Regions from separate parts of the Monashia sp. HAY1-2A genome, predicted to be linked through region 3. Evidence: predicted binding sites of a transcription regulator. Region 3 holds the regulator's gene; each other region holds the start of a gene.
What was found. Region 3 encodes HspR, which represses chaperone genes until heat shock. Its sites were predicted from a motif close to AAGTTGAGTCNNNNNGACTCAACTT; they were not measured.

Region 1: the regulator HspR is predicted to act here: its motif matches at 1,013-1,037, upstream of ACPYOM_RS10250 (Hsp20/alpha crystallin family protein).
Region 2: the regulator HspR is predicted to act here: its motif matches at 3,087-3,111, upstream of ACPYOM_RS08600 (ATP-dependent Clp protease ATP-binding subunit).

What each region holds. Positions count from the first base shown of each region.
Region 1 covers NZ_JBNDHY010000055.1:1,403-8,478, forward strand. Annotated here, with positions in the region: gene ACPYOM_RS10245 (sugar ABC transporter permease) at 1-861, shown strand, start outside; gene ACPYOM_RS10250 (Hsp20/alpha crystallin family protein) at 1,090-1,551, shown strand; gene ACPYOM_RS10255 (phosphatase PAP2 family protein) at 1,646-2,365, opposite strand; gene ACPYOM_RS10260 (DNA polymerase IV) at 2,423-3,505, opposite strand; gene ACPYOM_RS10265 (hypothetical protein) at 3,561-3,986, opposite strand; gene ACPYOM_RS10270 (hypothetical protein) at 4,113-5,288, opposite strand; gene ACPYOM_RS10275 (penicillin acylase family protein) at 5,430-7,076, opposite strand, start outside.
Region 2 covers NZ_JBNDHY010000042.1:18,000-25,075, forward strand. Annotated here, with positions in the region: gene ACPYOM_RS08580 (alpha-hydroxy-acid oxidizing protein) at 1-188, shown strand, start outside; gene ACPYOM_RS08585 (SAM-dependent methyltransferase) at 343-1,095, shown strand; gene ACPYOM_RS08590 (nucleoside deaminase) at 1,206-1,709, shown strand; gene ACPYOM_RS08595 (hypothetical protein) at 2,490-2,903, shown strand; gene ACPYOM_RS08600 (ATP-dependent Clp protease ATP-binding subunit) at 3,211-5,826, shown strand; gene ACPYOM_RS08605 (ABC transporter ATP-binding protein) at 6,075-6,833, shown strand; gene ACPYOM_RS08610 (FtsX-like permease family protein) at 6,830-7,076, shown strand, end outside.
Region 3 covers NZ_JBNDHY010000064.1:246-7,321, reverse strand. Annotated here, with positions in the region: gene clpB (ATP-dependent chaperone ClpB) at 1-1,865, opposite strand, end outside; gene ACPYOM_RS11345 (ATP-binding protein) at 2,121-5,330, opposite strand; gene ACPYOM_RS11340 (heat shock protein transcriptional repressor HspR) at 5,426-5,878, opposite strand; gene ACPYOM_RS11335 (DnaJ C-terminal domain-containing protein) at 5,918-6,949, opposite strand; partial or broken gene ACPYOM_RS11330 (nucleotide exchange factor GrpE) at 7,051-7,076, opposite strand, start outside.

The DNA.
Region 1 (7,076 bases), on a different contig from region 3:
CTCGCGGGCACCGTCATCGGCCTGGCCTACGGCGCGGTCTACACCCGCTTCGGGGTGCCGAGCTTCGTCATCACCCTGGCCGGTCTGCTCGGCTTCCTCGGGCTGCAGCTGAAGGTCCTCGGCGAGACCGGCTCGATCAACCTGCCCTTCCAGTCCGGACTGGTCACCTTCGCCCAGCAGACCTTCCTGCCGCCGGTCGTCGCCTACGTCCTGGCCGCGCTCGTGGTGGCGGCCTACGCCGCGAGCAGGCTGCGCGCGAACGCCCGGCGAGACGCGGCCGGCCTGTCGACGACGCCGGTGGGCTTCGTCGTGGCCCGCGCCGCCTTCCTCGCGGTCGTCCTGCTCGCGCCCATCGCGGTGCTCAACCAGGACCGCGGCGTGTCGGTCATGTTCCTCGTGTTCCTCGCGTTGGTCGTCGTCATGGACTTCGCGATCCGGCGCACGAGCTGGGGGCGCTCGGTCATGGCGGTCGGCGGCAACGTCGAGGCCGCCCGTCGGGCCGGCATCGACGTGCGGCGCACCTACCTCACCGTCTTCGCGCTGTGCTCGACGTTCGCGGCCCTCGGCGGCATCTTCGCGGCGGCCCGCCTCGCGGCGGCCAACCAGAGCAGCGGGGGCGCCGACACCAATCTCAACGCCATCGCGGCCGCGGTCATCGGCGGGACGAGCCTCTTCGGCGGGCGCGGCTCGGCCTACGCGGCACTGCTCGGCATCCTCGTCATCCAGTCGATCAGCAACGGCCTCGCGCTCATCAACCTCGGCTCCCCGGAGCGGTACATGATCACCGGCGCGGTCCTGCTCCTCGCCGTGACGGTGGATGCGCTGAGCCGGCGCAGCCGGGCGGCCCACGGGCGCGCCTGACGCCGCGCAGGCACGCCAGGGACCTTCGCCGACGGTCGGTCGGCGGGGACGGGAGGAGGGCCCGGAGGTGGGAGACCACCGCCGGGCCCTCTGCCGTCGGGGCCCTCTTGAGCTGGCGCGGAACCCGTCGTATCCTCGGGAACACAGCACGAAGTTGAGCGGTTACCACTCAAGAAAGGTCACCGTTGGCCCATCAGATACGGCCACCGTTCATCGAGGAGAACTGACATGAGCACCACCACCTTCGACCCGTTCCGCAGCACTTTCGACCGCACGTTCGACCGTCTCTTCACCGACGGCCTGCGCTCGAGTGCCGGCGCCGTCATGCCGATGGACCTCTACCGGTCCGGCGAGAACTTCGTGGCCCGCATCGACCTGCCGGGCGTCGACCCCTCGAGCATCGACATCGATGTCGAGGACCGCACCCTCACGGTCCGGGCCGAGCGCCCGGCCCCCGAGGTCGAGGGCGCGCAGTGGCTCTCGCGGGAGCGCCCGACGGGCACCTTCGCCCGCCAGCTGTCGCTCGGTCGCGGGCTCGCGCTCGACCGCATCGAGGCGGACTACCGTGACGGCGTCCTCACCCTGGTGATCCCGGTCGCGGAGGAGGCCAAGCCGCGCAAGATCTCCGTCTCGCACGGCGGTGGCACCCAGTCGATCGAGTCGGGCGGGTCCTCCGACTCCGAGAGCTGACCATCACGACGCACGAGGCCCCGGGTGGACGGCCGCCCGGGGCCATCGCCTGCCTGCGGCCGCGCCGCCGAGCCGGACGCCTCGCACGGGACCCTCAGGCGTCGGCCCGGTCGTGCACCGGCGCCCCGACGAGACGACGCACCGGGTCGGGGGCCGAGGCCGTGACCCAGGCCTCGAGGCGATCGTGCAGCCAGGGCACGAGCGCCCAGGTGGCGAACCACACGACGAGGACGCCCACGGCCAGGCCCGTCACGACGTCGTGCCAGTAGTGCGCCCCGGTCAGGACCCGCGCGACGGCGACGGTGAGGGCGACGGGGGCGGCGAACCGCCACCACACGGGCACCATGACGACGACGGCCGTCGCGAGCGCCGCGGCGATGACGGCGTGGTTGCTCGGCCACGAGTAGTCGCCCACCGCTGGGCAGGCCGCGAGCGGGTGCACCGCGAGGGTGCGGCAGGGTCGTTCCTCCCGGACGACGGCCTTGACCAGCTCGCTCAGCGCGTACGCCCCGACGACGCTGAGGCCTGCGCCGACCGCGACGGCGACGTGCTCGAGCCCCCGTGACCGCGCGCGCCAGGCCAGCAGACCGGCCGCGCTGAGGAGCACGAGGATGCCGAGCTCGCCCGCGACCTCCACGAGGGCACCGACCGGGCCGGGCAGCGAGTCACCGAGGTGAGCCGTCCACGTGTAGAGCGGGTCGCGGACGACCGCGAGCAGCGCCACGACGACCGCGCAGCCGACGACCGCCAGCAGCAGGCGCGACCCGCCCACCCGGCGTCCGGCCTCGGCAGGGCTGCTCGCGCGCAAAGACATGCGCACGACCGTAGGCCACGAACCTGACAGCGTCCTGCCACTGCTCGTCGCGCGGCGTCAGAGGCGACCGCGGATCGGCGTGCGTTCGACGGGGTCGCCCTCCTCGGGCATGACCAGCTCGGCCCGGACCCCCAGCAGGCGCACCTCGCGGTCCGGGTCGAGGCGACCGGCGAGCTCGACGGCGGCCGCGACGACGTCGGCGACGTCGGTCGTCGGGGCCGCCAGCTTGCGGGCCTTCGTCTGCGTGAAGAACGGTGCATACCGCACCTTGAGGGTGACCCGGAAGACCGGTCGCCCCTCCTTGACGGTGTCCGCGAACACCTGGGCGGCGAGCACGCGGACGGCCTCCTGCACCTCGGCCGGCGTCGTCAGGTTCTGCTGGTACGTCGTCTCGCGGCTGTGGCCTCGGGCGACCCATGGGCTGTCGTCGACGACCGCGGACCCCAGGCCGCGGCCGAGCTGGTGGTACCAGACCCCCATGCGCGGGCCGAACTCGCCGACGAGGGCGGACTCGTCGGCCTCGGCCAGGGAGCGCACCGTGTCGAGGCCGAGCGCGGCGAGCCGCTTCGACACCCGCGACCCGACGCCCCACAGGTCGATGACCGGCCGGTCCCCCATGACCTCGAACCAGTTGTCCCTCGTGAGGCGGAAGACGCCGCGTGGCTTGCCGAACCCGGTCGCGATCTTGGCCCGCACCTTGTTGTCGCCGATGCCGACGGAGCAGTGCAGCTCGGTGGCCTCGAGCACGGTCTGGCGCACCAGGCCGGCGAACGCCTCGGGATCGTCGGTCTCGACCCCGAGGAACGCCTCGTCCCAGCCGAGGACCTCGACAACGACCCCGAGCGAGCGCAGCGCGTCCATGACCCGTCCGGAAGCCTCGGTGTAGGCCTCGGCGTCGACCGGCAGGATGACGGCGTCGGGCACCTTGCGCGCCGCGATCCGCAGCGCCATGCCCGACCCCACGCCGTACCGGCGTGCCTCGTAGCTGGCCGTCGAGACGACGGCCCGCTCCGTGGGGTCGCCACGGCCGCCGACGATGACCGGCCGGCCGGCGAGCTCGGGGCGTCGCAGCACCTCGACCGCCGCGATGAACTGGTCGAGGTCGACGTGGAGCACCCAGCGGGTGGCGCCGTCGGTCATGTCGCCATTGTGCCCGCGCCCACCGACCGCAGCCGGACGAGCAGCCTCGACGACGTCAGCCGTGCCCGATGCGCTTGCCGCGCCGGAAGGTGTAGACCTCGTGCGTCTCGACCGCCGGCGGGGTGGTCGCGGCGTCGGGGTGGTCGAGGGGGTCGAGGGGGTCCACCGGGTCCACCGGGTCGACGCGGTCGCGGTCGAGCGCGGTGCCGTCGGACGGGTCGCCCGGGCGCGGCCAGGGCTCGACCTCGTCCTCGATCGCGCGGGGGGCCGCCGCGTCCTGGGCCCGGGCCGCGACGACGATGCCGTGGTAGAGCATCAGGGCGGCGAGGCCGGTGACGAGGTAGGCCGACACCGCGAGGCCCGGGCTCGCGTGGCCGCCGCCGAAGTCGGATCGCAGGACGTGGAGGACGGCCGCAGCGGCACCCACGAGGGCGGCGCCGACGAGCCAGAGGGCAGCCGAGCGCCGCGTCGTTGTGCTCACGGGGTCACTCTCGCACAGCGCGACCGGCACGAGAGGCGGCTCCGCATGCGGCACACCGATGCCGCCTACCGGGGCCGGCCTGTGCTGCAGTCCGAGCTGCGGTCTGTGCTCCGGCCTGCGGTCCGGTCAGCGGGCCGGGTGCGCGGCCAGGACGTCGCCGGCGGCGGGCCTGGCGGTCGCCGCCCCGAGCCCGGCGGCGTTCCCCGACAGGTTCTCCACGAGGACCTCCGCACCGTGGTTCGCGCGCTGCTGCACGGTGTTCTTCGCCGCGTTACCCACGCCGCCGACCGGCTTCGACGCGAGCGGCTCGAGGGGCTCGAGGGGCGTGGCGAGGCCGTCGAGGGCCGGCAGCCGGGGGGCGAACGCGTCTGTCGGCAGCACTGGCAGGGACGGCGCGACCGGCGCCGACGAGGGACGAGCCCGGGTGGCCCCGCCGCCCGCGACATCCGCGGCCCGCGCGGCCGCTGTGGCCGGCGTGGCCCGTCGGTCGGACGGCATCGACGCGGACGGAGGCGCGTCGTGCGGCAGGAGCGTCCCGGTGACCGACGGGACGATGCCCAGCTCGGTGGTCAGCTCGGTGCCCAGTTCGGTGCTCTCGCGGTGCGTCGACCCCGTCACCGCCGTCGAGGCCGTCGGCGTCGACACGAGGTCGGAGGCCGCGGGCGAGGAGACAGGGACGGGGACGGAGACGTCGTGCTGCGGGGCGTCCAGCCGGCGGGCCGCCGCATCGAGGGAGCCGACGATGAGGGCGCAGGCCGCGACGACGAGCAGCACACCGCCACCGCGCGCGCCACCGACGTGGTGCAGCGTCAGTCGGCCGAGGACGATCGCTGCGGAGGCGGCGAGGAGCGTCGAGACGCCGAGGACCACGAGGCCGCCGGTGGGTCCGCCGATGAGCGTGCCGAGGACGACGAGGGCGGCCATGAGCGTGAAGCCGAGACCGGAGCCCTCGGGCAGGCGGCGGCCACGGCCCCCGAGCAGGTCGACCCTGTCGCGAGGTGCGTGCGCGGGACGCGACGGGAGGGTGAAGGCCGTGTCGTCGGCCTCGACGAAGGGGCGCGTCTCGTCGTCACCGGTGACGTCGACCTCGCCGTGGCCGGGCTCGCGGGACGCGGCGTCCGACGGCGAGCGGCGCGAGCCGGGGTCGGGGAGCGCCGCGGCCCAGAGGTGCCAGCCGCGGGGCGGCACCGGCCACTCAGGGTCGGGCAGGAGGCGTTCGCCGCCGGCGACCCCGACCGGGACCAAGGCACGGTCGAGCGCGGCATCGAGTGCGAAACCGGGAATCGTCATCGTCCAGGACACGTCCGGACCCCCTCCACCCCTCACGGTCGGGACCCTCGACCCGACCACCGCGGACCGTCCCACCCGGTCCGTCAGGACGAGCGTACGGGGAAAGTCAGGATATATCCCGTAAAAGGTAAAAGAATGGTCAAGTGTGGCGGGTCAGGCGTCGTCCCGGTCGTGCACGCGGTAGAGGCGACCCGCGAGCCAGGCCTCCGTCTGGTCGCAGAAGTGCGGGTCGCCCTCCACACCGGAGGCACCGAGCGGAACGACCCACCGGCTGGCCGAGCGGTCGGCGAGGTCCCAGACGTAACGCGCCACGGGGCCGCCGTAGGCGCGGTCCGTGACACCCGGGGCGCTCGCCGCGGCGAGGACGCACCCCTTGTCGCCGGGGACGGGATGGGGCGTCACCGTCGGCACCCCCGCGAGGCCCGCGGAGCGCGCGAGGCCCTCGGAGCCCTCGGGGTTCGCGAGGCCGTCGAGCGCGTGGAACGGGTCGAGCCGGTGCCGGTCGCCCCACACGGCGTCGGGCCCGACCGACGCAGCGGCGCGGTCGAGCGCCACGCCCACGCCGGCCGGGACGTCGATGCCGAGCGCGTCGGCGCCCTCGACGAGGGTGTGCCAGCCGGCTCCGAGCTGGGCGAACGGGTTGGTCCACGCGGCGAAGACGCGCGAGTGGCCGAGCGGCTCGCAGACCGCGGCCAGCGGTGGCTGCTCGGCGAACCACCGGACGAGCGCGGTGCGCCAGGCGGCGAAGAGCGCCGCGGGGTGGCTGTCGACGTCGCTGTGACCGTCCCACGCGAGGAGGGTCTCGCGGGCGTCCGCGGCGCGGCCCTCCACGACGGCGGCCTCGACGAGCGGACGCATCGCGGCCACCTGGCCGTTGAGGGTGTCGACGTGGATCGCGGCGAAGTCCTCGACGGTGAGACCGGTGCGGTCCCCGACGAGCTCACGGATCCGGCCGGCGCGGAAGGGAGTCGCGTAGTCGATGCCGAGGCCGCCACCGCTCGCCCGGTCGTTGGCGCTCACCATGACGTCCTCCACGTCGGTGGCCGGAGGCGTCCGGTAGCCGTGCCACGCGTGCCTCGGGTCCCACGCCGGCAGCGGTAGCTCGAGGGCCGCGGGGTCGCGGTCGGGCACCCGTCCGGCGACGACGTGGCGGACGCGTCCCGACGCGTCGGCGACGAGGCCGCTGTTGACCGGCTCGACCCAGTGGGCGAGGGCCGCCTCGACGTCCTCGACGGTGCGGGCGCGCAGGAGGGGCAGCAGCGCCGAGAAGCCGAGGTCCTGCTCGACGCCCGTCGGGGTGCGCAGGCTGTACACCGGCGGGGTGGTGGCCGGACGCCGTGGCTCGCCGGACCTCGCCTCGGATCCGCCCTCGAGGGCCGCCTCGAGGGCCGCCTCCACGCCGGTGACGACCGGCCCGCGTCGGGTCACGACGACGGGCACGGCGACGTCGTCGCCACCCCGCACGCGGACGATCTCGGTCGACGCCTCGGCCGGCTCCCAGCCCTCGACACCGCGTGCCTCGACGACGGGTCCGCCGGCGGCGTCACGCCCGATGACCCGCAGCGACTCGGTGCTGAGGTCCTGGTAGTCGGCCATGGCGTTGGTGATGCCCCACGCCACCGTGCCCGTGTGCGCGAAGTGCTGGACCCCGGGCACGCCGGGGAACGTGAAGCCGACGACGTCGAGCTCGGGGCAGGCGAGCCCGACCTGCTGGTAGCACCCCGGCAGCTCGATGGTCCGGTGCGGGTCACCCGCGACGAGCGGCTTCCCGCTGGCCGTGCGGTGCCCGGCGACGACCCA
Region 2 (7,076 bases), on a different contig from region 3:
CGCTTGCGCTGGGAGCCAACGCGGTCGGCGTCGGGCGTCCGCACGTCTACGGCCTGGCCTTGGCCGGGGCTGCCGGGGTCGTCGAGGTGCTGCGCAACCTGCGCGCCGAGCTCGACCTCCAGCTGGCCCTTTCGGGCCGCACCTCGGTGGTCGGGCTGACGCCCGAGGACCTCGTCCGCGCCAACTGACCCGCGTCGCCCGTCGTCCGCCGACGCGGCGCTCGCGCGAACCCGCTGGTGGACCGACGCGTTCGCTCACCCACACCGTCGCGTCGAACCGGTCCGGATGGTCGGCCCGTGGATCTCGGTCGACGTGCGGGGCCGTCACAGGGAGGATCGGGGCATGCCAGCGCTCGACCACCTGACGAAGGACGCCTTCCCCAAGTCCGCCAAGTACGACGCCATGTGGCTCGTCGACCTCGACATGGGGCCGCACCCGCTCTGGCTGCTCGAGGACCTCGCGGCCGACCTCGAGCTGCGCCCGGGCATGCGCGTCCTCGACCTGGGGTCGGGCCTCGGTGCGACGTCGGTGTTCCTCGCCAAGGAGTACGGCGTGCACGTGGTCGCCGCCGACCTCTGGGTCGACCCGAGCGAGGCCGGTGCCGTCTTCGACAAGGAAGGCGTGGCGGACCGAGTCCTGCCGGTGCGCGTCGACGCCCACCAGCTGCCCTTCGGCCGTGGCACGTTCGACGCCGTCGTCAGCATCGACGCGTGGGAGTACTTCGGTACCGGTGACCACTACCCGCCGTACGTGGCCAGGTTCCTGCGCCCGGGAGGGCAGCTCGGCGTCGCCACGCCGGCCCTGACCACCGAGGTGCGCGAGCTCGGCGAGATCCCGGACCACCTCGACCGTGTCGTCGGGGCCGAGACCGCCGCGTGGCACACCGCGGAGTGGCTGCGCAGCCAGTGGGAGTTCAGCCGCGCCTTCACCTCGGTGACGGCACGCAGCCAGCCGGAGGGGTGCGCCAACTGGCTGCTCTGGGAGCGGGCCGTCAACGAGCTCAAGGGCCAGGCCACCTCGCCCGTGCAGCAGATGCTCGAGGCCGACGGGGGCGCCTTCGTCACCTTCGCACTCGTCACCGGGAGGGTCGCATGAGCAGCGACGACCGGCTGGCCGGCGGCAGCGGCGGCACCGACGACCGGGCGGGCGGCGGGAGCGCGGGTGGCGCGGGTGGCGTGGGTGCGGGCCGCCCGAGCGCGCGTGGCGTGGGCGCCGGGTCGAGAGTCACCGGCGCCGACCTCGTCCACCTGCGGCGGGCCGTCGAGCTCGCCCGTCTCGCGCTCGAGCGCGGCGACGAGCCGTTCGGCTCGGTCCTCGTGTCGGGTGAGGGCAAGGTGCTCTTCGAGGACCACAACCACGTCGTCGAGCTCGACGAGACCCAGCACCCCGAGCTCGCCATCGCCCGGTGGGCCGGTGCCCGGCTGACGCCGGCGGAGCGGGCCGCCGCGACGGTCTACACCTCGGGCGAGCATTGCGCGATGTGCTCGGCTGCGCACGGTTGGGTGGGGCTGGGTCGGATCGTCTACGCCGCGAGCACCGAGCAGCTCGTGCGGTGGCGCGCGTCGTGGGGCTCCTCGCCCTCGCGGGTCCGGGCCCTGGCGATCACCGACGTCGTGCCGGGCGCCGTCGTCGCGGGCCCGGTGCCCGAGCTGGAGGACGAGGTCCGCGACCTGCACGAGCGGTTCGCGCGCCGGCACCCGCCGAGCTGACGCGTCGATGCCCTGCGCCTACGCCCGCCACAACCGCGCCACGGCGCACTTCCCGGGCGGATGAGCCACAACTCCCCGCCACAACCGCGCCACGGCGCACTTCCACGGCCGATGCAGCACACCCTCGTCCCCAACAACCGCGCCACGGCGGAGTTGTGAAGGTGCCGCCCGTGAGGGCTGTGGAGAGCGGCTGCGCGCCGACGCGGTCAACGGGCAGGCTCTCGGCATGGCAACCCCTGACCAGCAGACGTCGGTGCTCCTCCGGTCCGACGCGATCGGGGCCGGAGTCACGGATGGCAGACTGAGGCGCAGCCACCAGCCGGTCTTCCGCGGGGTGTATCTCGTGCGCGAGGCGGAGCCGACGACGAGGGCGCGGATCGAGGCGGCCCTTGCCGTCGTCACCCCGGGCAGCTACGTGTCGCACCACACTGCAGCGAGGCTGTGGGGCGGCGTCGTCCCCGACGACGCGGACGTGCACGTGTGCAGCCCGCGCAACCGTTCCCGACGCGTCGGGATCGCCGCACACCGCACCAAGGCGGCTCAGCGCGTCGTCAGCTTCCGAGGACTGCGTGTCACCAGTCCGGTGCAGACCTTCCTCGACCTGTCACAGATGCTGGATCTGGTGGATCTCGTCGTGCTCGGCGACTCTCTCGTCAGGGCGGGACGCACCTCGCCGGGTGAGCTCGTCCGGACCGCCGGTCGGCACCACGGACCGTACTCGCGCCTCGCCCGGCAGGCGGCCTCGCTCGTCCGAGCAGGCGTGGACTCACCGATGGAGACGTGGGTCAGGCTGCTCATCGTCCTGGCGGGATTGCCGGAACCCGCGGTCGACGTCCGGGCCGTGCTCCCGACGGCACGCTCGTCCGCCGGTACGACCTCGCCTACCTGCCCTACCGGCTCGTCTTCGAGTACGACGGACGGCAGCACGCCGACTCCGAGGTGCAGTGGCTCGGTGACCTTGCTCGGGACGAAGCGCTGGACGACGAGAGGATCCGTCGGCTCGTCATCGTGTCGAAGGACATCTACTCCACCCCGGCGCGCACACTCGGCCGCGTCACCAAGGCGATGCGCTCCGTGGGGATGCCGGTGCCGCGGCTGCGCGAGGACTGGCGTCGCCACTTCCCGAGCCGGCCCGGCGACGTGACATCAGCCGGAGGACTCGAGACCGAGAACTTCGCCACGGCGCAGCTCTGAGGCCACCGGGACGCCAAGACGGCGGGGAACCGCGCCATGGCGCGGTCGCGTTGGCCGGCCTCGGGTGGCCTCGGTTTGCGGAGGGTGCGCGGGCCCGGGTCGTCGGAGTGTGCGTGGACAGCGGGGTGCGGATGCGGCGCGGGTATGGGACTGGTGTGTTCCGCCCATGGCGAACAGGCTCGGAACCTGAGCCCCACCGACTCAGGATGGGGAACAGGACCCGAGGTCGCCGCGTTGGTCGGGTTGTGCTCGCTGACAGCGGGCACGGATAGCATCGAGATGTCTCTCGATCAGTCAGGAGAAGAACATGTTCGAACGGTTCACCGACAGGGCCCGGAGGGTGGTTGTCCTCGCGCAGGAGGAAGCGCGTCTGCTCAACCACAACTACATCGGGACCGAGCACATCCTCCTGGGTCTGATCCACGAAGGCGAAGGCGTCGCCGCGAAGGCCCTCGAATCGCTCGACATCTCGCTCGAAGCGGTCCGGGCCCAGGTCCAGGAGATCATCGGCCAGGGGCAGCAGGCCCCGACCGGCCACATCCCCTTCACGCCCCGCGCGAAGAAGGTTCTCGAGTACTCGCTCCGCGAGGCACTCCAGCTCGGCCACAGCTACATCGGCACCGAGCACATCCTCCTCGGCCTCATCCGTGAGGGCGAGGGCGTCGCAGCCCAGGTCCTCGTCAAGCTCGGAGCCGAGCTGAACAAGGTGCGCCAGCAGGTCATCCAGCTGCTGTCGGGCTACCAGGGCGGTCAGAGCGGCGAGAAGACCGGTGCCGGCGTCGGCCAGGCCCAGGGCGAGGGCACCCCGGCGGGGTCGCTCGTGCTGGACCAGTTCGGCCGCAACCTCACCCAGGCCGCCCGCGAGGGCAAGCTCGACCCGGTCATCGGGCGCGAGAAGGAGATCGAGCGGGTCATGCAGGTGCTGTCCCGCCGCACGAAGAACAACCCGGTCCTCATCGGTGAGCCCGGCGTCGGCAAGACCGCCGTCGTCGAGGGCCTGGCCCAGGACATCGTCAAGGGCGAGGTCCCGGAGACCCTCAAGGACAAGCAGCTCTACACCCTCGACCTCGGCTCGCTCGTCGCGGGCAGCCGCTACCGCGGTGACTTCGAGGAGCGGCTGAAGAAGGTCCTCAAGGAGATCCGCACCCGCGGCGACATCATCATCTTCATCGACGAGATCCACACCCTCGTCGGTGCCGGTGCGGCCGAGGGTGCCATCGACGCCGCGAGCATCCTCAAGCCGATGCTGGCGCGCGGTGAGCTGCAGACGATCGGCGCGACGACGCTCGACGAGTACCGCAAGCACATCGAGAAGGACTCGGCGCTCGAGCGGCGCTTCCAGCCGATCCAGGTCCAGGAGCCGACGCTGCCGCACGCCATCGAGATCCTCAAGGGCCTGCGCGACCGCTACGAGGCCCACCACCGGGTCACCATCACCGACGGCGCGCTCGTCGCGGCGGCGAACATGGCCGACCGCTACATCAACGACCGGTTCCTGCCCGACAAGGCCATCGACCTCATCGACGAGGCGGGCGCGCGCCTGCGCATCCGCCGGATGACGGCCCCGCCGGACCTGCGCGACTTCGACGAGAAGATCGCCGCGCTCGTCCGCGAGAAGGAGTCGGCCATCGACGGCCAGGACTTCGAGCGTGCGGCGCGCGTCCGCGACGACGAGAAGCGCCTGCGCCAGGAGAAGGCCGCCCGTGAGGCGCAGTGGAAGTCCGGTGACATGGACGTCGTCGCCGAGGTCGACGAGGAGCTCATCGCCGAGGTCCTTGCCGCCAGCACCGGCATCCCGGTGTTCAAGCTGACCGAGGAGGAGTCGAGCCGGCTGCTCCACATGGAGGACGAGCTGCACAAGCGCATCGTCGGCATGGACGACGCCGTCAAGGCGCTGTCGCAGGCGATCCGGCGCACGCGTGCGGGCCTGAAGGACCCGCGTCGTCCGGGTGGCTCGTTCATCTTCGCCGGCCCCACCGGCGTCGGTAAGACCGAGCTGGCCAAGACGCTCGCCGAGTTCCTCTTCGGCAGCGAGGACGCGCTCATCAGCCTCGACATGTCGGAGTTCTCCGAGAAGCACACGGTCTCGCGCCTGTTCGGTTCGCCCCCCGGCTACGTCGGCTACGAGGAGGGCGGCCAGCTCACCGAGAAGGTGCGCCGCAAGCCGTTCTCGGTCGTGCTCTTCGACGAGGTAGAGAAGGCCCACCCGGAGATCTTCAACTCGCTGCTGCAGGTGCTCGAGGACGGCCGCCTGACCGACTCCCAGGGTCGGATGGTCGACTTCAAGAACACCGTCATCATCATGACGACGAACCTCGGCACGCGCGACATCTCCAAGGCCTCGATGGGCTTCAGCGCCGGACCCGACAGCCGCTCGGACTACGAGCGGATGAAGGCGAAGGTCACCGACGAGCTCAAGCAGCACTTCCGCCCCGAGTTCCTCAACCGCGTCGACGACACGATCGTGTTCCCGCACCTCAGCAGGGACGAGATCACCCAGATCGTCGACCTCGAGATCGCCAAGCTCGACAAGCGGCTCAAGGACAAGGACATGGGCATCGAGCTCACGCCCGCGGCCAAGAACCTGCTCGCCAAGAAGGGCTACGACCCCGTGCTCGGTGCGCGCCCGCTGCGCCGCACCATCCAGCGCGAGATCGAGGACGCGCTGTCGGAGAAGATCCTCTACGCCGAGTTCACGTCCGGCCAGTACGTCAAGGTCGACACCGAGGGCGAGGGCAAGGAGGAGACGTTCACGTTCTCGGACATGGCCCACCCGGGCAAGACGCACCGCCCCGCGGACGACCTGCCCGAGCTGCCCGAGGGCGCCGCGCTCGACGAGGCGCTCGGCGTCAACGTCACGGCCGGGCCGCCCGTGCCCGACGACACGGTCTACCCCGACCGCGGGGTGTCCGGCGAGCGCTGAGGCACGGTCTGGAGCCGGCGCTCCGCTGGGACTCACGAGGCCCCATCGGCCGAAGGGGCCGGGGACACGTTCCCCGGCCCCTTCGCCGTCCTCCCCCATGGCCGTTCCGCTCCATTTCGCCCGCCGCGGCCTCGACCGGGGTCTGACACCGGTGCACCGCGGGGTCAGACCGGGGTCGTAGCCGCGCCGCACGCATGGGGACCGGCGGCCGACGACGTGGCAGGTCGTCCGAGGCGAGGGTGGACGCCATGAGCAACCACGACCCGAACGCGCCCGAGGGCCTCGTCGCCCGCGACCTCGTCATGACCTACGGCCACACCCCCGGCCAGACGCCGCCCGCGCTGGGGGGCGTCGACCTCACCGTCCACCGCGGCCAGAGCATCGCCGTCATGGGCCCGTCCGGCTCGGGCAAGACGACGCTGCTGCACGTCCTCGCCGGCATCCTGCGACCCACCGGCGGCCAAGTGCTGTGGCGCGGACGCGACATCGCACGCCTGTCCGACCGGGAACGGACCACGCTGCGCCGCAAGGACTTCGGCTTCGTCTTCCAGCAGGTCATGCTCCTGCCCGAGCTGCCCGCGGTGGAGAACGTCGCCCTCCCGCTCATGCTCGACGGCCTGTCGCGGCGGGCCGCCACCCGGCAGGCCCTGCCCCTGTTCGCACCTCTCGGCCTCGCCGGTCTGGAGAAGCGGCGCCCGGGCGAGCTCTCCGGCGGACAGGCCCAGCGGGTCGCCATCGCGCGCGCCATGGTGGCGCGGCCCGGCGTCGTCTTCGCCGACGAGCCCACCGGTGCGCTCGACCAGCACACGAGCGCCGAGGTCATGCGGCACCTGACCGACCTCGCCGCACACACCGGGGCATCGCTCGTCGTCGTGACCCACGACGAGAACGTCGCTGCGTGGTGCCAGTCCGTCGTGCGGGTGCGGGACGGACGCGTCGTGGAGCGGACGACCGCCCGTTCGACGTCGGGTCACACCTCCGGTGCCGTGCTCGGAGTCGGGCGGTGAGGGCCGCGCTGTCACTCTGGTGGCGACTGCGTCGAGCCGCCGCCGAGTCGGACCGGGTGCCGAGCGTCCTTGCCGTCGTCTCGTTCGCCGTCGCCACCGCGGCCCTGCTCGTCAGTGTCGCCGGCCTGTCGGCGTTCGAGGCGCGCAACACGACCCCGCCGCACGCCAGCGTCGCCGGCCTCTCCATCGACGCCGCGACGCTCGGCGAGCTGTACGTCACGCTGGCGTGGATCGCCACGACCT
Region 3 (7,076 bases):
TCGTCGAAGAGGAAGTCGGCCAGGCTCTTGGCCAGCTCGGTCTTGCCGACGCCGGTGGGGCCGAGGAAGAGGAAGGAGCCGGTCGGGCGGTCGGGGTCCGAGACGCCCGCGCGCGTGCGGCGGACCGCGTCGGACACCGCACGCACGGCTTCGGCCTGCCCGATGAGGCGGGCACCGATGTGCTGCTCCATGTGCAGCAGCTTCTCCGACTCGCCCTCGAGCAGGCGCCCGGCGGGGATGCCGGTCCAGGCCGAGATGACGTCGGCGATGTCGTCGGCGCCGACCTCCTCCTTGACCATCGGGGCCTCGTCGGACGTCGTCGCCGTGGCCTCGCGCTCCTGGGCTGCGGCGAGCTCCTTCTCCAGCGTCGGGATGTCGCCGTAGAGGATCTTCGAGGCGCCGCCGAGGTCACCCTCGCGCTGGAGCCGGTCGGCCTGGGTGCGCAGGTCGTCGATGCGGGCCTTGAGGTCGCCCACCGCGTTGAGCCCGGACTTCTCGGCCTCCCACCTCGCGTTGAGGGCGGCCAGCTCCTCGGTGCGGTCGGCGAGGTCCTGGCGCAGCCGCTCGAGGCGGTCGCGCGAGGCCGGGTCGGTCTCCTGCTCGAGGGCGAACTCCTCCATCTTGAGCCGGTCGACGGCGCGCCGCAGCTCGTCGATCTCGACGGGGCTGCTGTCGATCTCCATGCGCAGCCGCGAGGCGGCCTCGTCGATGAGGTCGATGGCCTTGTCGGGCAGCTGCCGGCCGCTGATGTAGCGGTCGGACAGCGACGCCGCGGCGACGAGCGCGGAGTCGGCGATGGTCACCTTGTGGTGCGCCTCGTAGCGCTCCTTGAGGCCGCGGAGGATCGCGATGGTGTCCTCGACCGAGGGCTCGCCGACGAAGACCTGCTGGAAGCGCCGCTCGAGCGCGGCGTCCTTCTCGATGTGCTGGCGGTACTCGTCGAGGGTCGTCGCGCCGACGAGACGCAGCTCGCCGCGGGCGAGCATCGGCTTGAGCATGTTGCCGGCGTCCATGGCGCCCTCGCCGCCGGCACCCGCGCCGACGACGGTGTGGATCTCGTCGATGAAGGTGACGATCTGCCCGTCGCTGCCCTTGATCTCCTCGAGGACGGCCTTGAGGCGCTCCTCGAACTCGCCGCGGTACTTCGCGCCGGCCAGCATCGCGCCGAGGTCGAGGCTGTAGAGGGTCTTGTCGCGCAGGCTCTCGGGCACGTCCCCCTCGACGATGCGCTGGGCCAGGCCCTCGACGACGGCGGTCTTGCCGACGCCCGGCTCGCCGATGAGGACGGGGTTGTTCTTCGTGCGGCGCGAGAGCACCTGCACGACGCGGCGGATCTCGGCGTCGCGGCCGATGACGGGGTCGAGCCTGCCGTCGCGGGCCAGGGCCGTCAGGTCGGTGCCGTACCTCGCCAGGGCCTCGAAGGTGCCCTCGGGGTTCTCGGTGGTGACCGCTCGGCCGCCGCGCAGCTCGGGGATGGCCTTCTCGATGGCGTCGGCGTCGAGGCCGAACTGGCCGGTGCGCGCGACGGCGAGCAGGAGGTGGTCGGTGGAGACGTAGGTGTCGCCCATCGCCGTCATGTACTGCTGCGCCTGCTTGACGACGCGGCCCGCGGTGGGCGACAGCTGCGGCTGCTGGGTACCTCCGCTCACCTGCGGCATCGCGGCCATGGCCTTCTCGGCGGCCGTGGTGGCCGCGGCGACGGACGAGCCCCCGGCCGTGAGCAGCGCGGGGGTCGTGGTGCCGGACTGTGCTGCCAACGCGAGCAGCAGGTGCGCCGGCTCGATGTTCGGGTGGTGCTTGCCGGTCGCGGTGGTCGCGGCCTGGGCGAAGGCCTCCTGAGCCTTGTTGGTCAGCTGAAGGTCCATGCGTTCTCCTGTGACGAAGCGGGACGAGCGGGACGAGCGGGGGGTGAGGATGGACGACCGGGATACGACTGGTAGCCGTCCACCCGGGACAACGGTCCCGCAGTTGAGTGTATTCCGCTCAACTTCGTGCGTGTGTGACAGACCGAGAGGATGCCCCTGTCGGGTCGGGGCGGCCGTGCGGGCCGGCGCCGGACCAGCAGCCGTCGTCGGCGGGGAGCGCGGTCGGGCTCCACGGGCCGAGTCTACGGTCGGTGGTCAGGCCTCGCCGGGGTCCAGCCCCGTCTCGACGACGCGCTGGGCCAGCTCGCGCAGCTTGATGTTGCGGTTGAGCGAGTGCTGCCGCAGCGTCTCGAACCCCTGCACCGCCGTGATCCGGTGGCGCTCGATGAGGACGCCGACGGCGTGGCCGATGACGCGATGGCTCTCGATGGCCTGGCGCAGCTGCGCCTCCTTGGTCTCGCGGTCCTGCCGGGCCGCGACCCGGTCGACGGCGTGGGCGAAGAGCTGGGCGACGAGGTCGCCGGCGATCTCCTCGTCGGCCGAGACGATGCGGGGTGCGCGCAGCCGGACCCACACGCGGACCGGCGACTCCGGGCCGTCGGGCTCGAAGAGGATGCCCGGGGCGACGCCGGCCCGGGCGTCGTACCCACCGGGCAGCCGGCCGGTGGTGAGGACCGAGCGGGTCAACGGGTGCAGGTCGGCGACCGGCGTCGGGCCCTGCGGCTTGAAGTACAGCCGCTCCGCCTCCGAACCGCCTGCCACCTGGACGGTCGCGATGCCGTCGAACAGGACGCTGAAGCCGGCGATCGCGGCCGAGACCACCTGCTCGAGCTCCTGGGCCGAGCGCAGCTCGGCGGCCAGCGCGGCCGCACGCGCGCGGCGCTGCTCGCCCTCGTGCTGCAGCGTCGTGTCGCGCACGACGTTGACGACGAGCGTCGGGTGCATCCCGCTGGCGGGGATGACCGAGGACGTGGTCGAGACCCAGGCCCGGCTGCCGTCGCGGCGGGCGAGGGGGAAGGTCTCCTCGACCGGCTCGCTGGAGGCCAGGATGCGCGCGATGCGCTCGGTCGTGGTGCCCGGCCCCTCGATGCTCCACGGGTAGGGCGGCGCGATCGGGCCGTCCTCGAGGCTCCAGCCGTAGGAGCGGGTGAACGCCTCGTTGAGCGACACGACCCGACCGTCGGGCTCGAACACCGACAGCGGCTCGTGCAGCGAGGCGACGACGGCGCGCCGCCAGGCGGCGTCACGTGCGCGTTCGTGGGCCCGGGCGAGGTTGGCCGACAGGCGCGCCCGCAGGTGCCGCATCTCGAACGGCTTGGCGACGTAGTCGTCGGCGCCGCGACCGAGGCCGGTGACGCTGGCCTCGTCACCGGCCCGAGCGGTGAGCATGACGACGGGAACGTCGGCCAGGGTGTCGTCCTCGCGCACCGCCCGGAGCAGCTCGAGGCCGTCGAGGCGCGGCATCATGACGTCGGCGAGGACGAGGTCCGGCCGGCGGGACCTGGCCGTCGCCAGCGCCTCGACGCCGTCCCTGGCCGCCACGACCTCGTAGTCGTCCGCGAGTGCCTCGCTCAGGTAGGCGCGCATGTCGGCGTTGTCCTCGGCGAGCAGCAGGAGCGGGCGCCCACCCGGCTGCCGGGCGGGTCCCGACCCGGACGCGGTTCCGGCGTCGGGGCGCGCCGGCCGGCGGGCGCCGGGGCCGGGGCCGGGGTCGGCGTCGTCCGCGGTGTCGACGCCGTCCGGGGCCGACGCCACGGCGTCGGCGCCGGCGTCCCAGCCGTGCGCCTCGGCCAGGAAGGACTCGACGGTGCGCGGCGTGATCGAGGGGCTCGCCGGCGGGGAGCCCGCGGGCGGCCGACCCCAGGGGAGGTAGACGCCGAAGGTGCTGCCCATGCCCTCGACCGAGTCGACCCAGGCGTCGCCGCCGTGCAGCTCAGCGAGCTGGCGCACGAGGAACAGGCCGATGCCGGCGCCCTCGCGCGACCGGATGCCGTCGGTGCGGGGCAGCTGCCGGAACCGCTCGAAGACGGTGGCGAGGTCGTCGGTCGGGATGCCGATGCCGGAGTCGGTGACCAGCACCTCGAAGCCCTCGGGAAGCTCGTGCAGGGTGACCTGCACGCCGCCGGCGGGCGTGTACTTCAACGCGTTGGACAGCAGGTTGAGCACGATGCGCTCGACCATGTCCCGGTCGACCCACGCAGACCGGCCGAGGTCGGGGATGTCGGTCGTGAAGGTCAGGCCCACGCGGTGCACGGCCGGACGGAAGCTCGCGGCCAGCCCCCGGACGAGCTCGGCGACGTCGGTCTCGACGCGGTGCGGCTCGACCCGCCCGGCGTCCATGCGGGTCAGGTCGAGCAGCTGGTCGACGAGGACCTTCAGCCGGTCGGTGTTGCGCTCGACGAGCTCGAGGTGGGAGCGCACCGCCGCCGGCAGACCGGGCTCGCCGAGCGCGTCCTCGACCGGCCCGGCGATGAGCGTCAGCGGCGTGCGCAGCTCGTGGCTGATGTTGGCGAAGAAGGCGGTCTTGGCGGTGTCGAGCTCGGCGAGCGCCTCGACGCGGTGCCGCCCGGCGTCGAGACGGCGCATGCCCGCGAGCGCGGCGGCGACGTGCGACGCGCACAGCTCGACGTAGGCCTGCAGCTGCTCGTCCCACGGCCGCCGGAGGTTGGCGGTGACGACGAGCGAGGCGCTGGCCCGCCTCCGGCCGGGCTCGACGACCGGCACGACGTGGACGCCCGGGTCCGGCGCGCTCGTGCCGTCTACCGGGCCCTCGATGAGCCCGACCGACGCGTGGTCCTCGACGTTCCCACGCATGATCTCGAGCGCGAGACGCTCGACGTCCTCGGCGGTGGCCGCACCGGCGAGGGCCGCCCCCAGCCGTGACACGACCGAGGCGCGGCGCTCGGCCAGCACCTTGCCGGTGGTCTCGGTGGCGATGTCGAGGACGCCGGCCACCTCGCCGTCCGGTCCGGTGACGACGCTGTAGGACCACGTGAAGTAGGCCTCCTCGAGGAAGCCGTTCCGGTCGACGACGAGCAGCTGGTCCTCGTCCCAGGAGGGGACGCGGGTGCGCGCCACCTCGGCCAGCCGCGGCGCGATCTGGTCCCACACCTCCGGCCACACGTCCCGCACCGGCAGGCCGAGCGCGGCGGGGTGCTTCGCCTCACCGAGCAGCACCCGGTAGGCGTCGTTGTAGACCATGAGCAGCTCGGGACCCCAGCACACGAGCATGGGGAAGCGCTGTGCGAGCGCGGTGTCCACGACCGCGACGAGCTCGGCCGGCCAGTCGTCCACGGGACCGAGGCCGGTGGCCGCCCAGTCGGTGGTGGCCATGAGGCGGCCGATCTCGGTGTCCGGCAGGGCGAGCCGGTGGCTGCGCCCGGGTGCCGCGAGGGTGGCGGACCGGTCGAGCCCGCCGTCCGGCGTCATCGGGGCGTGCGGCTGGGACAACAGGAAGACCTCCACGTGGGCAGGGTGCAGTGCGCGCCCACATGGCTGGAGGCCCGGTCATCCTCGCACCTGCGCGGTGCGTTGCCAAACGACGTGCGCGAGGCGGCTGGTCAGCGCTCCGGGCGCCAGACGACCAGGGCCTGCGACGCGGGGGTGCGCGGCGGGCGCTGGCCCGGCCGCAGCGGGACGGCGTCCCCGCGCGGCCCGACGGCGAAGAAGCGCGCGCTCGCATGGAGCGCGGCCTGGGTCTGCTCGAGCTCGGCGGCGAGCTCCTCGACCCGCGACCGCAGCGCCGTGACGTGGTTCTCGAGGTCGAGGATGCGCTGGATGCCCGCGAGCGACACGCCCTCCTGCGACAGCCGCTGCACCTCACGGAGCAGCTCGACGTCGCGGGTGCTGTAGCGCCGCCCGCCCCCGCGGGTGCGCGACGGCGTGACGAGGCCGAGGCGGTCGTACTGGCGCAGCGTCTGCGCGTGCATGCCGGCCAGCTCGGCGGCGACGGAGATGACGAAGACGGGCGCGTCGTCGTCGTGCCCGGCGGGGCGCGCGCTCCTGCGTGACATCGTCGGCACTCCCTTCCTCGTTCTCGTCGCCGGCCGGCCTCAGGCCCGCGCTCGGCGGAACAGGTCGGCCCTCGGGTCGTGGCCGTCCTCGGCCGCGGCCATGGTCTCGATCGCCGCGCGAGCCTCGTCGGTCAGGCGCTGCGGCACGACGACCTGGACCTTCGCGAGCAGGTCGCCGGTGTGCTCGCCGCGGCGGACGCCACGGCCCTTGACGCGCAGGACCCGGCCGCTCGGCGTGCCGGGCGCGATGCGCACCTTGACCTGCCCACCGTCGAGGGTCGGCACGGGGACCGTGGCCCCGAGCGCCGCCTCGGCGAAGGTGACGGGCAGGTCGACGGTGAGGTCGTCGCCGTCGCGGCCGAAGACCGGGTGCTTGTCGACGGAGACGGCGAGGATGAGGTCGCCCGCAGGCCCGCCGGCCTCGCCCTGGCGCCCCTTGCCCCGGAGGCGGATCTTCTGGCCGTCCTTGACGCCCGGAGGGATCCGCGCCGTGATGCGGCCGAGGTCGGGCGAGGAGAGCGTCACCGTGGAGCCCTCCACCGCGTCGCGGAAGCCGATCGTCGTCGAGGCCTGGACGTCGGCGCCCGGCCGCGGACCGGCCGTCGCACCGTACCCGCCGTACTGCTGGCCGAAGCCGCCGGCACCACCCGGACCCGCGCCACCGAACATCTGGCCGAGGATGTCCTCGAGGTTCGGCTGGCCGGCGCCCGCACCCCCGCCGCCGAAGCGGACACGGGTGCCGCCGGGGCCGGCCGCACCGCCGAACGCCGAGAAGATGTCCTCGAAGCCGGCGCCCCCGCCGCCGGGACCGCCCGCGGTGAAGCGAGCACCCCCGTGCGACATGGCGCGGATGGCGTCGTACTCGCGGCGCTGCTCGGGGTCGGACAGGACGGCGTACGCCTCCCCGATCTCCTTGAAGCGCTCCTCGGCGCGGGTGTCGCCGACGTTGTGGTCCGGGTGCAGGTCGCGGGCCAGCTTGCGGTAGGCCTTCTTGACCGCGGCCGCGTCGGCGTCCTGGGGCACGCCGAGGATCGCGTAGAAGTCCTTCTCGAACCAGTCCTGGCTAGCCATGGCGCACCTGCCTCTCCTCCTGCGGCTGCTCGGTGGGACCTGCGGTCCTCACATCATCACGGATGCCGGCCGACGCGTGGGGCCTCGGCGCGGTGTGGCGCTCACGCGGGGTCGGCAACCGACACCC